2 regions of the Nocardia sp. NPDC056064 genome follow, and region 1 is predicted to be linked to the other one. Evidence: riboswitches for the same ligand, from Rfam matches in the RefSeq annotation. Region 1 holds a riboswitch; the other holds the start of a gene.
What was found. Region 1 has a riboswitch for cobalamin ahead of metE (5-methyltetrahydropteroyltriglutamate--homocysteine S-methyltransferase). Riboswitches for the same ligand answer to the same signal wherever they lie in the genome.
Positions count from the first base shown of each region.

Region 1 (7,134 bases):
CTGCCGCCGACCCGGGAGAAATGGAAGGCGGTGGCGGACTGGCGTTTCGAGATATTGCCCGCCCGGTCGGTGCGTACCAGGAAGAACGGCACCCCGCGCTGGCCCTGCCGCTGCAAGGTGCTCAGGCGATGGCAGACCGTCTCGAAACCCACCTCGAAGCGCAGGGCGAGCAGGTCGACGTCGTAGCGCAGTTCCTCGGCCGACCGCAGGAACCGGCCGTAGGGCAGGATCAGCGCGCCGGCGAAGTAGTTGGCCAGCCCGACCCGGGCCAGCGTCCGCGATTCGCCGGTGAGCGCGCGGGATTCGGCGAGCACATTGTCGATCTCGCGGCCGTAGAGCAGCAGGCCCAGGGTCGAGGCGATCTGGAAGGCGCGCTGGCCCGGGCGCAGCCTGCGGGCCAGGGTGAGCGTGCGGGTGTCGGGGTCGTAGTGGCGTTTCGGGATGGTCGGGTCGGCGCCGTCGCCGCGCACCAGCACCGTCACCCCGGCGCGTTCCTCGGCGATGCGGGCCAGCTGGCGGTCCAGCGAGCCGATGCTGAGCCCGGATTCCTCGAACAGCTGCTCGGCGGCGTGATCGAGGGTGGAGATGTGATTGCGGTGGTCGTAGAAGAAGTCGCGCACGTCCTCGTAGGGCATCGGGGTGCCGGGGGCGCCGCTGGGGTTCTCCACCCGCGAGGACAGCAGGTCGAGCTGGTCGGTGGCCGCACGCAGCCGCCGGTGCATGGCGATGACGATGCGCGCCACCTCCGGCAGCCGGGTCGCCAGTTCCTCGACCTCGGTGATCGGCGCGGTGTCGCCACCGCCCGCCGCCTCGACCAGGACCTCGTGCAGATCCGAGACCAGGCGCGCGTCGGAGTCGGCGGCGAAGAACTGGACATCCAGGTCGAAGGTCGAGTTCAGTTTCAGCAGAACAGGAATGGTGAGCGGGCGCTGGTCGCGCTCGAGCTGGTTGAGATAGCTGGGTGACAGATCCAGCGATTTCGCCAGCGCCGCCTGGGTCATCCGCCGTTCTTCGCGCAGCCGTCGTAGCCTGGCCCCCGCGTACATCTTCCGCACGCCGAAGATCCTAACGCTCAGGGTTCGCAACGTTTGCTGAAAGTGGCGATTACCTCGGGAGATGTCCAGTCCAGCAAGGGATTTTATCTGTTACTACTTGTGCGTAACGTGCGAAGAGCCGCAGGGCGGTTCGATCTCCCCCTCATGAAGACCGAAACGCCCCGCGGCCGCGCACGCGGTCCCGGACGGAAAACGCCCGCCCGGGACCGCGATTCACCAGGTGTTTCCCGGCTACCGCAGCTGTTTCCCGGCTACCGCAGCGCCGCGGCGGCGGTCACCAGATTGCGCAGCGACGCCTCGACCTCCACCGGGCCGCGGGTCTTGAGGCCGCAGTCCGGGTTGACCCAGAGACGCTCGGCGGGAACGGCTTTCAGCGCCGCCGCCAGCGACGTGGTGATCTCCTCGACCGAGGGCACGCGCGGGGAGTGGATGTCGTAGACGCCCGGGCCGACGCCGAGCGCGAAGCCCGCCGCGTTCAGGTCGTCGAGGACCTCCATGTGCGAGCGCGCCGCCTCGATCGAGGTGACATCGGCGTCCAGGCCCGCGATGGCCGAGATGACCTCACCGAACTCCGAGTAGCACAGGTGGGTGTGCACCTGGGTGGTGTCGGCGACACCGGCGGTGGCCAGGCGGAACGAGTCCACCGACCACTGCAGGTAGGCGGGCTGGTCGGCCGCGCGCAGCGGCAGCAGCTCGCGCAGGGCGGGCTCGTCGACCTGGATCACCCGGGTGCCCTGGGCCTCCAGGTCCACCGTCTCGTCGCGGATGGCGAGGGCCACCTGGCGGGCCGACTCGCCCAGCGGCTGGTCGTCGCGCACGAACGACCAGGCCAGGATGGTGACCGGACCGGTGAGCATGCCCTTGACCGGCTTGGTGGTCAGCGACTGGGCGTAACCGATCCACGACAGCGTCATCGGCTCGGGACGCGAGACGTCACCGAACAGGATCGGCGGACGCACGCAGCGGGTGCCGTAGGACTGCACCCAGCCGTTCTCGGTGGCGGCGAAGCCGTCGAGCAGCTCGGCGAAGTACTGCACCATGTCGTTGCGCTCGGGCTCGCCGTGCACCAGCACGTCCAGGCCCAGCTTCTCCTGCAGGGTGATCACCTCGGCGATCTCGGCCTGCATCCGGCGCACGTACTCGGCCTCGTCGATCTCGCCCTTGCGCAGCGCGGCGCGGGCCAGGCGGATGGCCGAGGTCTGCGGGTAGGAGCCGATGGTGGTGGTCGGCAGCACCGGCAGGTCGAGGTGCTCGCGCTGCAGGGCGCGGCGCTCGTCGGCGGGCAGGCGGTTCAGGTCGCTCTCGTCGAGCGCGGCCAGGCGGGCCCTGACCTGCTCGACGTGCAGGCGCGGATCGGTGCGCCGCGACTCGGCGGCGTCGCGCGCGGCGGCCAGTTCGGCGGCCACGGCGTCGGTGCCGGTGGTGAGCGCGGTGGCCAGCACGCGCACCTCGGCGACCTTCTCGGCGCCGAAGGCCAGCCACGAGCGCAGCCGCTCGTCGAGCCCGGTCTCGGGGGTCAGCGAGTACGGCACGTGCAGCAGCGAGGACGAGCTGGACACGGCCACCGACCCGGCGCTGCCCAGCAGGGTGCCCAGGGTGCTCAGCGCGGCGTCGAGATCGGTGCGCCAGATGTTGCGGCCGTCGACCACGCCCGCCACCACCAGCTTGTTCGCCAGCGCGGGCAGCGCGGCGAGATCGGCGACCCGGGTGCCCGCGGTGAAGTCGACCGCCACACCCTCGACGGCGGTGCCTGCCAGCGCGCCCAGGGCGGCGTCGGGGTGCCCGAAGTAGGTGGCGACCAGGATCGCCGGGCGCCGGTCCACCGCCGAGAGCTGGGTGTAGGTGTCGCGCACGAGGGCGACCTCGGCGTCGGTGAGGTCGGTGACCAGCACCGGCTCGTCGATCTGCACCCACTGCGCGCCCGCGTCGGCGAGCTGGGTGAGCAGGTCGGCGTAGAGGGCGATCAGCTCCGGCAGCCGGTCCAGGGCCGCGCCGTCGGCGGACTTGGCCAGCTTCAGGAAGGTGATCGGGCCGACCACCACCGGGCGAGGTGCCACGCCGAGCTCGATCGCCTCGGCCAGCTCGGCGAGGAGCTTGCCGGGGTTCAGCGAGAAGACGGTGGCGGCGTCGATCTCGGGGACCAGGTAGTGGTAGTTGGTGTCGAACCACTTGGTCATCTCGAGCGGGGCGACGGTGTCGGTGCCGCGCGCGGCTGCGAAGTAGCGGTCCAGCGGGTCGGCGATCCCGGCGACGCGCGGGGGCAGCGCGCCGAGCAGCACGGCGGTGTCGAGCACCTGGTCGTAGTAGGAGAAGGTGCCCACCGGCACCGAGTCCAGGCCCGCGGCCTGCAGCTCGAGCAGCTGGGCACGGCGCAGTTCCCGGCCGACGGTGTGCAGGTGGTCCGCGTCGGCGCGGCCCGCCCAGTAGGCCTCGGTCGCGCGCTTGAGTTCCCGGTTCGGGCCCACCCGGGGCAGACCGAGAACCGTTGCGGTGAAAGGAGTGTGCGAAACAGTCACGGAAGTTTCTCCAGTGCGGTACGGACGGCCCTCACCATGCGGGCAGACGCCAACCGCCGGACCGTCGACGCCGTGCGGGCACGGTCTGTCTCGGTCTGTGGGTGGTCCGCGCGCCCGATCCACGAGGCGGTGGCCGCCGGATACGGCGTATCCGGCACAGTCGGCAGGTCTTCGGACTCGCGGGCACCGGTCGTGTGTGTCGACCGACCTACTGGCCGTCGCTTCCCGGACACGAAGTCCAGTGCGTGATGACGGCGGTCGTTCCTGCATACCGCTGCGGGACAGTCCCGGATTCCCACCGGGTTCCCTCTTCACCCGGCGCCGGGGAACCGGCGGCGGGCTTCGACACCGGCGCGGGAGGTCGGGGCTCCGACTCTTCCACCGCGCAGGCGAACCAGCTGCACCCACCAGCATAGGGGGTCGCGGGCCGGCTGCTCACCCGGACGTGCCGAACAGGGGCGTGACCTGCGCGTTGCCGCCGCACCACCGACCGCACGGGCCGGGGACTCCCGCGGTGAGATGTGACGGTCCGATTACCGCGACTTCGCAGGTCGGGGGATGTTCGGTGTGAAGACTGTGGCGAAGTCACCTTGCGTGCCGGACCCCGCTCGCGGGCCGGGTACCGTAGTCCAATGTTCTCGAAAGTCTTGGTCGCCAATCGCGGCGAGATCGCTATCCGCGCCTTCCGCGCCGCCTACGAACTAGGCATCGGAACGGTCGCGGTGTTCCCGTATGAGGATCGCAACTCCGTGCACCGTCTCAAGGCGGCCGAGTCGTATCAGATCGGTGAGGAAGGTCACCCCGTGCGGGCCTACCTCTCGATCGAGGCGATCGTCGAGGCGGCCAAGTCGGCCGGCGCCGACGCGATCTACCCGGGATACGGCTTCCTGTCGGAGAATCCCGATCTGGCCGCGGCCTGCGCGCGCGAGGGCATCACCTTCATCGGCCCCTCGGCCGAGGTCCTCGAGATGGCGGGCAACAAGGCCACCGCGATCGAGGCCGCCCGGGCCGCGGGCCTGCCGGTGCTGAAGTCCAGCGAACCCTCGGCCGACATCGAGCAGCTGCTGGCCGCTTCGACGGAGCTCGAGTACCCGATCTTCGTCAAGGCCGTCGCCGGTGGTGGTGGCCGTGGCATGCGCCGGGTCGCCGCGCCCGAGCAGCTGCGCGAGTCGATCGAGGCCGCCTCCCGCGAGGCCGAATCGGCCTTCGGCGACCCGACGGTGTTCCTCGAGCAGGCCGTGGTGAACCCCCGCCACATCGAGGTACAGATCCTGGCCGACCAGCACGGCAATGTGATGCACCTGTTCGAGCGCGACTGTTCGGTGCAGCGCCGCCACCAGAAGGTGATCGAGCTCGCGCCCGCGCCGAACCTGGACCCCGCACTGCGCGAACGCATCTGCGCCGACGCCGTGGCCTTCGCCCGGCAGATCGGCTACAGCTGCGCAGGCACGGTGGAATTCCTGCTCGACGAACGCGGCAACCACGTGTTCATCGAGATGAACCCGCGCATCCAGGTCGAGCACACGGTGACCGAGGAGATCACCGATGTCGACCTGGTGCAGGCCCAGATGCGCATCGCGGCGGGGGAGACCCTGGCCGATCTCGGCCTGAGCCAGGAGACGGTCTCGATTCGCGGCGCGGCCCTGCAGTGCCGGATCACCACCGAGGACTCCGCCAACGGTTTCCGCCCGGACACCGGTCGCATCACCGCCTACCGCACGCCCGGCGGCGCCGGTATCCGCCTCGACGGCGGCGCGAACCTGGGCGCGGAGATCGGCGCCTACTTCGACTCCATGCTGGTCAAGCTCACCTGCCGTGGCCGCGATCTGCCCGCCGCGGCCGCGCGCGCTCGCCGCGCCCTGGCCGAGTTCCGCATCCGTGGCGTGACGACCAATATCCCGTTCCTGCTGGCGGTGCTCGACGATCCCGATTTCCAGGCGGGCCGGGTCACCACCTCGTTCATCGACGAGCGCCCGCAGCTGCTCACCTCGCGCGGGTCGGCCGACCGTGGCACCAAGATCCTGAGCTACCTCGCGGACGTGACCGTCAACAAGCCGCACGGTGAGCGGCCCACCACGGTGTACCCGTACGACAAGCTGCCCGCCATCGATATGACGCTGCCGCCGCCGGACGGGTCACGTCAGCGGCTGCTCACCCTCGGACCCGACGGTTTCGCCCGGGCCCTGCGGGAGCAGAAGGCGCTCGGCGTCACCGACACCACCTTCCGTGACGCCCACCAGTCGCTGCTGGCGACCCGGGTGCGCACCAACGGTCTGCTCGGTGTGGCCGGGCACGTCGCGCGGCTGACTCCCGAACTGCTCTCGATCGAGGCGTGGGGTGGCGCGACTTACGATGTGGCGCTGCGGTTCCTGCACGAAGACCCGTGGGAGCGTTTGGCCGCACTGCGCGAGGCCGTGCCGAACATCTGCTTGCAGATGCTGCTGCGTGGGCGTAACACCGTGGGCTACACGCCGTACCCGGAGCAGGTGACCCGCGCATTTGTGTCCGAGGCGGCGACCACCGGCATCGATATCTTCCGGATCTTCGACGCGCTCAACAATGTCGACCAGATGCGCCCGGCCATCGACGCGGTGCGCGAAACCGGTACGGCCATCGCGGAAGTCGCGTTGAGTTACACCGGTGATCTGCTCGACCCGAACGAGCAGCTCTACACCCTCGACTACTACCTCAAGCTCGCCGAGCAGATCGTGGACGCTGGTGCACATGTGCTGGCGATCAAGGACATGGCCGGGCTCCTGCGGGCACCGTCGGCCGCCAAGCTCGTGACGGCACTGCGTAGCAATTTCGATCTGCCCGTGCATGTGCACACCCATGACACCCCTGGTGGTCAGCTCGCGACCTATCTGGCGGCGTGGCAGGCAGGTGCCGACGCGGTCGACGGTGCGTCGGCGGCCATGGCGGGTACCACGTCGCAGCCTGCGCTGTCGGCGATCGTCGCGGCCGCCGCGCACACCGAGCGCGACACCGGCCTGAATCTGCAGAACGTCTGCGACCTCGAGCCGTATTGGGAGGCGTTGCGGAAGGTGTACGCGCCGTTCGAGTCCGGGCTGCCCGCCCCGACCGGACGTGTGTACACGCACGAGATTCCGGGTGGTCAGCTGTCGAACCTGCGTCAGCAGGCGATCGCTTTGGGGTTGGGTGACCGGTTCGAGGAAGTCGAGGCCAAGTACGCGGCAGCCGACCGGCTGCTGGGTCGTCTGATCAAGGTGACGCCCTCGTCGAAGGTCGTCGGTGATCTGGCTCTGGCGCTGGTGGGTTCCGGTGTCGAGATCGAGGACTTCGCTGCTGATCCGGGCCGCTATGACATTCCGGATTCGGTGATCGGTTTCCTGCGTGGGGAGCTCGGCACTCCGGCTGGTGGCTGGCCGGAACCGTTCCGCAGCAAGGCGCTGGCCGGGCGTAACGAGCCCAAGCCCGAGGTGCCGCTGAGCCCGGCGGATCAGAAGGGACTGGACGGTTCCTCGCTGGAGCGTCGCGACACGCTCAACCGGTTGCTGTTCCCCGGCCCGGCCGCGGAGTTCCGGAGCCACCGGGAGAAGTAC
Region 1 is NZ_JBHJWO010000001.1:2,032,761-2,039,894, reverse strand. Features, by position in the region: gene ACFC06_RS09365 (short-chain fatty acyl-CoA regulator family protein) at 1-1,055, opposite strand, end outside; gene metE (5-methyltetrahydropteroyltriglutamate--homocysteine S-methyltransferase) at 1,307-3,571, opposite strand; cobalamin riboswitch at 3,716-3,920, opposite strand; gene ACFC06_RS09355 (pyruvate carboxylase) at 4,204-7,134, shown strand, end outside.

Region 2 (7,134 bases), 1.0 Mb from region 1:
CGAGCCCGGTGCGGCGACCCGCTGGGACTACCGCGCCACAGACGTTCCGCCCGGCGCGAGCAATGGGCACATCGAATGGGTCCGCACTCCGGAGCCTGTCGTCGAGCGCGTCGTGACGTGGTGGAAGGCCGTCGCCACGGTCGCTTGACAGTCATGTAAGCGGCGATTACATTGCGGCGTGGGCGACCACCTCCCCGCCGCGCGTCTGCGCTCTCCTCCGAGAATCGAGAGTTGACCAATGGAATCCTCCGCCCTGATCACCATCGGGTTGCCGAGCGCGCTCGCCATCATCATGTTCGGGCTGGGCCTCACCCTCACCATCGGTGACTTCCGCCGGATCGGGCGCTCACCGAGGGCCGTGCTGGTCGCGCTGGCCCTGCAACTGTTCGCCCTGCCCGCGCTCGCGTTCGGCCTGATCGAACTGTTCGACCTGGCGCCGCTGCTGGCCATCGGCATGATGCTGCTGGCCGCGTCGCCCGGTGGCACCACCGCCAATCTCTACAGCCACCTGTTCCGCGGTGACGTGGCCCTGAACATCACGCTCACCGCGATCAACGCCGTGCTGGCCGCCATCACCGTCCCGATCATCACCAATTTCGCCATCGGCTATTTCGGTGCCGACGGTGAAGTCGGCCTGCAGTTCGGCAAGGTGGTGCAGGTGATCGCGATCGTGCTGGCGCCGGTGGCGATCGGCATGATCGTGCGCCGCTTCTCCCCCGCCTTCGCGACCGCCGCGGATCGGCCGGTCCGTATCTTCTCCGTCGGCGTGCTCGCCCTGGTCTCGGTCGGCGCGCTGGTGGCCGAACGCGACGATGTCGCCGACTACGCGCGGCAGGTCGGCCTGGTCACCGCCCTGTTCTGCCTGTCGAGCCTCGCCCTGGGCTACACCGGCGCCCGCCTGCTCCGGCTGGCCCGCCCCCAGGCGATCGCGACGTCGATGGAGGTCGGCATCCACAACACGGCCGTGGCCATGACCATCGCGCTCAGTGTCCTGGAAAGCTCCGAGGCCGCGATCCCCGCCGCCGTCTATTCGGTGCTGATGTACGTCCTCGCGGCCGCCTTCGGTTTCCTGATCACCCGAACCGACCGGGCGGCAGACGATTCCGTGGACCGGGTACCCGCCGTGCACTGATGACGGCAGGCCGGTTCACCCGAAGGTGTGCTCCCAGTCCAGTTCCCACAGTCCATGCCGAGGGAGACCCGCAGGGTGCCGTCGGCGCAGCCGAACACCGCGACGAGTAGATCCGCTAATCTGCGAACGGCAGACTGGTTCTCGCGTGTCGAAACACAGTGCAGGGGCGGGCTGTCGGCGCACGGTGAGGTCGGGGAACGACGGGGGGACTGCTCGATGTCCATGGCAGAGGCTCGGATCGATGCGGCGGGCAGTGTGCTGGTGGCGCCCGCGCAGATGCGCGACAGTGCGGTGGTCCGGGATTTCCCCGGAGTGGTGATGGGGCCGGTGGATCTCGCCACCGGTTCCGTCGATCTCGCGGGAAAGGCCGTGTACCTCTGTGGTGACCTGTCGGCGATCAGCGGCCGTTCGCTGCGGTCCGCCGCGCGGGTGTCGGTGATCCGCGAGCTGTCGCACGGTGTCGCCGCGGAGGATTCGTGGTCGCGCGTCGACGCGGGCCGGGTGCCGGTTCGGGTGCACGGTGTTGGCGTGCACTATCGCCGGTTCTTCGACCTCGACGACGACCATTTCGGCCGGATCAGCGCGGAACACACGTTCCAGTCGCTGACCGAATCCACCAAGACGGGCACAGCACATCGCACCGGGATCTATCTGACGCCCGTCACGCGCGAGGGTGACGATCTGCGTTTCCGCCTGCTGCGCTGCTCCACGAATCTCTCGGGCCCGACCGAGACCTTCCGCGCGACCGATACCAGCATCGTCGAGTCCCTGAACCAGGAGGCCGACACCATCTTCCGTGGGCATGCCCCGCTCAATCACGTGCTGGCGCAGATCTATCACAACACGCACGCCACGGCCGAGCGCAAACAGTCCAAGGCCAAGATCTCGGCCCACGCCGACAAGACCAAGGACATGCCCGTCGACGGGATCATGGCCTTCTGCACCTTCTACGACGGCCTCGACGAGCTCGAGCCCCTGCCCGAGGACCCGTTCGACTACGGCGTGCGAGGTGTCAGCGGGCTCACCAGCCTGCGTTTCCGCCTCAAGAATCCGGCCGAGAAGACCGGCCTCCCGGCACGATTCAGCGTCACCCTCTACCCCGGCTCGGTCTTGTTCATACCGCTGTCCACCAATCGCCTCTACACCCACGAGATCCGGCCGTCGACGCTGGACGCCGCGCTGCTGCCGACCCGCCTGGGCTATGTGGTGCGCTGTTCGACCACCGAGGCCGTGCACCGCGACGGCCGCACCTTCCTCGACCCGGGTACCGGCCTGATCCCGCTGGAGCCGCCCACCGAGGACGGCATGGACGCGCTGCGCGAGCTCTACGCCGAGGAGAACCGGTCCGTGTCCTTCATCGACTACGGCGACCGGTTCCGCTTCAGCATGAACACCGGGGACTACCTTGCTCCCCGGATCTAGCCTCCCGGACGGGATCGTCACCTACCCGCTGCCGGTCGAGGACGACCTGTTCACCGCACTCGCCGCCTCCGTCGACTGGGAAGACCTCGGCAAGGGCCGCCGCGGCGCCGTGCTGACCAGAGTCGATGCCACCGGCGGCATCCCGCTCGTCCGTACCACCGCGCGCTACGGCCGTCCCGCCCAGCACTTCGCGTCCGTGCACGAGCGTCTGGCCCGGCGGATCCAGGCCCGCGCCGAACTCCCGGCAGCCTTCGACAACGCGCTCGCCGAGCGCTACACCAATGCCTACGCGACCATGGGCAGCCATTCCGATCAGGCCCTCGATCTGGCCGACGAGTCGTTCATCGCCGTCTTCTCCTGCTACCGGCATCCCGAGCTCCCGCCGCGGACGCTGATCGTCGAACCGAAGAACTCCGGCGAGAGATTCGACATCCCCCTGACACACCACGGCGTCGTGGTGTTCTCGGTCGCCACGAATCGGCTCCTCCGGCACAAGATCGTGCTGGACACGGCCGCCCGGACCACGGAGAACGAGTGGCTGGGCGTCACCTTCCGGACATCGAAGACTGTTCTCCACTTCCGCGACGGACACCCCTACCTGCACCGGGGTGCGCCCCTCACCACGGCCGACGACGAACAGCGACGCGAGTTCTATGCCCTGCGACGACGCGAGAACACCGAGACGGATTTCACCTATCCCCCGCTGACATACACCGTCAGCGACAGCGACCTGACCCCGCCCGTTCCCCCACCGGCGCGCCCCGTCCGCTAGGTTCACTTCCGCAGGGAACACCGGTGCGAATCCGGGGCTGTCCCGCAACTGTGACCGAGGAGCAGACCTTCATCCATGGCCACGACCTTCCTGGGTTGGAAGGCCGAAGGCGAGCGTTGATCCGGGAGCCAGGATACCTGCACCGCTTCAGGATCTAGCTTCACGAGGATGAGAAATGCGAGTGCTCACTCGCCGCAGGCACGATGCCCTGCGGCTGTCCGACCATGCCCGGACCGGGCGGCGGCGCCGTTCCCGCGCCGCAGGCGTGCTGGCCGCGCTGCTCGCGGCCACCCTGATGGTCACCGGATGCGCGGGCGAGGCCACCGACGGTGGTGCCGCCGCGGCACGGGCGCTGCGCGAAGCCGGTGACGGCACCCTGACCATCTACAACTCCTACAAGATCGCCGGTCTCGACCCGGCGGGCACCGGCACGAACTGGCTGTTCGACTGGGGTGTCGCGGAGAACCTGCTGCAGGTCACCGAGTCCGGTGAGATCGCGCCCTGGCTGGCCGAATCGGTGGTGCGCGAGGGCGACACCCGCTGGATCGTGACGCTGCGCGACGGTGTCACCTTCCAGAACGGCAAGCCGGTCGACGCCGCCGCCGTGGCCGCTGCCCTGACCCGGCAGATCGCCGAATCGTCGGCGGCCAGGGTGTACCTGGACAAGGCGACGACGGTGACCGTGGACGGCACCAAGGTGGTCATTACCACCCCCGCGCCGAACGCCATGGTGCCCGCCGCCCTCGCCGCGCGCGACAACTCGCTGCAGATCTACGATGTCGCCGCCGTGCAGGCCGCGGGCGGTGACTCGGCGAAGATCGTCGGCGCGGGCGCGTACTCGGGACCCTACGCGATCACCGCGTGGAGCCCCGACAATCTCGTGCTCGCCCCCTACCAGAAGCATTGGGAGGGAACGCCGCCGCTGAAGGGCGTCACCGTCCGTGTCGTGCCCGACGAGCAGGCCCGGCTGGCCGGGGTGCGCAGCGGTGAGGCCGATATGGCGTTCTACCCGTCCACCTCGGCGAAGCTGGAACTGCGCGGCGACAGCGATATGCACGTGTTGTCCTCCGAGCAGGCTCTGCAGTCGCTGCTGGTGGAGATGAACCTGAAGGCGGGCATCTTCACCGACACCGCCGTCCGCAAGGCGTTCACCGCGGCCATCGACTACGCGGGGATCGCCGAAGACGTCGGCAACGGCCAGTTCGCGGCCGCCACCGGCCTGTACCCGCCGTCGATGTCGTTCGCCCAGGACAACCAGGTCCACGACCTGGACGAGGCGAAGCGCCTGCTGGACGCGGCGGGCTGGGTGCCCGGCGCCGACGGCATCCGCGCCAAGGACGGCCGCAAGCTGGTGGTGCGGTTCGTGACCCAGGCCCAGGGCCCGGAGACCAACGATGTCGCGATCGCGATGAAGGACCAGGTCGCGCGGGCCGGTTTCGATCTGCAGATCAACAATGCCGAGGACTCCGCCGCGGTCAAGAAGGACCCCGGCGCGTGGGAATCCTCGGTGGCGCTGAGCGGTTCGCTCTCCGGCACCGCCGACCCGATCCAGCCCTACCTGGTGCGCTGGACCACCGGTGGATCGTCGAACGCCCAGGGCGTGAGCAACCCGGAGATCGACGCGATCGGCGCGCAACTGCGCGGCGAGTTCGACACCGCGCGACGTGACGCGCTGCTGGCGCGCGCCCAGGAGATCCTGGTGCGCGACCAGGCCTACGTGGTGGCCGGGACGTTCAAGTACTTCACCGTGGTCACCGGCCCCGAATGGGCCGACTACCGGGTGTCGAACGTCCGCAGGCACCTCACCAGCCGGACCGGCGAATAACGGGCGAGGGTGCGTCCACTCGCCCGGGCCCGCCGCCGGGTCGTCGAGGCCGTGCTGACCCTGCTCGGCGCCAGCGTGCTCATCTGGGCACTGTTACCGCTGGCGCCGGGCGACCCGGCCCGGATGATCCTGGTCGCGCAGGGTGTTCCCGAACCCACACCGGAGCAGATCGGCGACCTCGAGCAGACCCTGCATCTGGACCGCTCCGCGCCGGAGCAGTACGCGCACTGGTTGTGGGGTGTGCTGCGCGGCGATCTCGGGTTGTCGTTCGTCTCGGGACGGCCGGTGGCCGGTGAGTTCGCCGAACGGCTGCCCGCCACCCTGATCCTGGCGTCGTCGGCGCTGGCCGTGGCCGTGGTGCTGTCGGTGGCACTGGGCGTGATCGCGGCCCGGTCGCCACGGCGGTGGCCCGATCACGGCACCCGCTGGCTGGCACTGGTGTTCACCTCGGTGCCGAGTTTCGTGGTGGCGCTGCTGCTGATCCAGGTGTTCGTGGTCGGGCTGGGCTTCGGCAAGGCCGCGCTCGACGGCACCTGGGCACAGGTGTGGCTGCCCGCGGTCTGCCTGGCGGTGGGCCTGTCGGATTCCTGGTCGCGGTTGCTGCGGGCGAATCTGCTGGCCTTCCTCGAGTCACCGACCGCGGACGTGCTGCGCGCCAGGGGCGCGTCGCGGTGGCGGCTGCTGTGGCGGCACGGGCTGCCCAACAGTGCCGTGCCGTCGCTGCACGCGCTGGCGGTCGGCACCGCCGTGCTGCTGGGCGGCGCGACCGTGGTGGAGACGGTGTTCACCTGGCCGGGGCTCGGCGCGTATGTGGTGGAGTCGGTGAAGACCCGCGATCTGCCGGTCATCCAGGCCTTCACCGTGTTCGCCACCGCGAGCTACGTGGTGAGCAGCCTGGTCGCCGACCTGCTGTCCGCGGTGATCGATCGCCGGATCGAGGTCGCCGCGTGACCCGTCGTCGTCTGCCGCCGTCGGTGCTCGCGGGCACCGTGCTGCTGGGACTGTTGCTGCTGCTGGCGGCCGTGGGCCCGCTGCTGGCGAAGTACCCGCCGAACGAACCGCACTACGGCGCGAAACTGGTCGCGCCGAACGCCGAATTCTGGCTGGGCACCGACCATTACGGGCGGGATCAGTTCGCTCGCGTGATGCACGGGCTGCGGTTGTCGCTGCTGTCGGCGTTTGTCGTGCTTGCCGGGTCGGCGACGATCAGTCTGCTGGTCGGGCTCGGCGCCGGGCTCTACGGCGGTCGGATCGACCGGGCGGTGTCGCGGGTGGTCGATGTCGTGCTGGCGATCCCGAGTCTGGTGCTCGCGCTGGCCGTGGTCGGCCTGCTCGGTCCCGGCTATCTCGAACTGCTGCTCGCGCTCGTGATCGCGAGCTGGGCCGCCGACGCCCGCGTCGCGCGGGCGCTCACCTTGGAAGCCCGCGCCCGGCCGTATGTGGTCGCGGCGCGCGTGGCCGGGGTGAGCAGGCCCGCGATCGGGGTCCGGCATCTGTTGCCCGCCGTCCTCGGCCCGTTCCTGATCGTGGCGACCCTGCGGCTCGGCGGCATCGTGGTCGCACTGGCCGGATTGTCGTTCCTCGGTCTCGGGGTGCAGATGCCCGAGGCCGAACTGGGCGCGATGCTCGGCGACGCGCGCCGATTCCTCGGTGCGGCACCGTGGCTGCTCATCGCGCCCGCGGTGGCGATTCTGGCCATGGCCGCCGCGGCGAACCTGATCGCCGAGGGCCTGCGCGACGACAGGGGAACTCCATGAGTGTGATCGCCGAACTGCGCGGGCTGACCGTCGCCTACGGCACGGCCGATCCGGTGCTGCGCGATGTCTCGCTCACGGTGCGACGCGGGGAGACCGTGGCGGTGGTGGGGCCGAGCGGCTGCGGTAAGACCACCATCCTGCGCGCCCTGCTGGGCACCCTCGCAGGCAGTGCCCGCGTCGAGGGCACCGTGCTCATCGACGGTGCCCCGGTGTCGGGCGACGATTT
Region 2 is NZ_JBHJWO010000001.1:999,184-1,006,317, forward strand. Features, by position in the region: gene ACFC06_RS04600 (alpha/beta fold hydrolase) at 1-148, shown strand, start outside; gene ACFC06_RS04605 (bile acid:sodium symporter family protein) at 239-1,132, shown strand; gene ACFC06_RS04610 (hypothetical protein) at 1,349-2,554, shown strand; gene ACFC06_RS04615 (hypothetical protein) at 2,538-3,326, shown strand; cobalamin riboswitch at 3,339-3,465, shown strand; gene ACFC06_RS04620 (ABC transporter substrate-binding protein) at 3,502-5,151, shown strand; gene ACFC06_RS04625 (ABC transporter permease) at 5,161-6,102, shown strand; gene ACFC06_RS04630 (ABC transporter permease) at 6,099-6,908, shown strand; gene ACFC06_RS04635 (ABC transporter ATP-binding protein) at 6,905-7,134, shown strand, end outside.
Region 2: linked by a shared signal. The riboswitch ahead of ACFC06_RS04620 (ABC transporter substrate-binding protein) and the one ahead of metE (5-methyltetrahydropteroyltriglutamate--homocysteine S-methyltransferase) in region 1 are both predicted to bind cobalamin.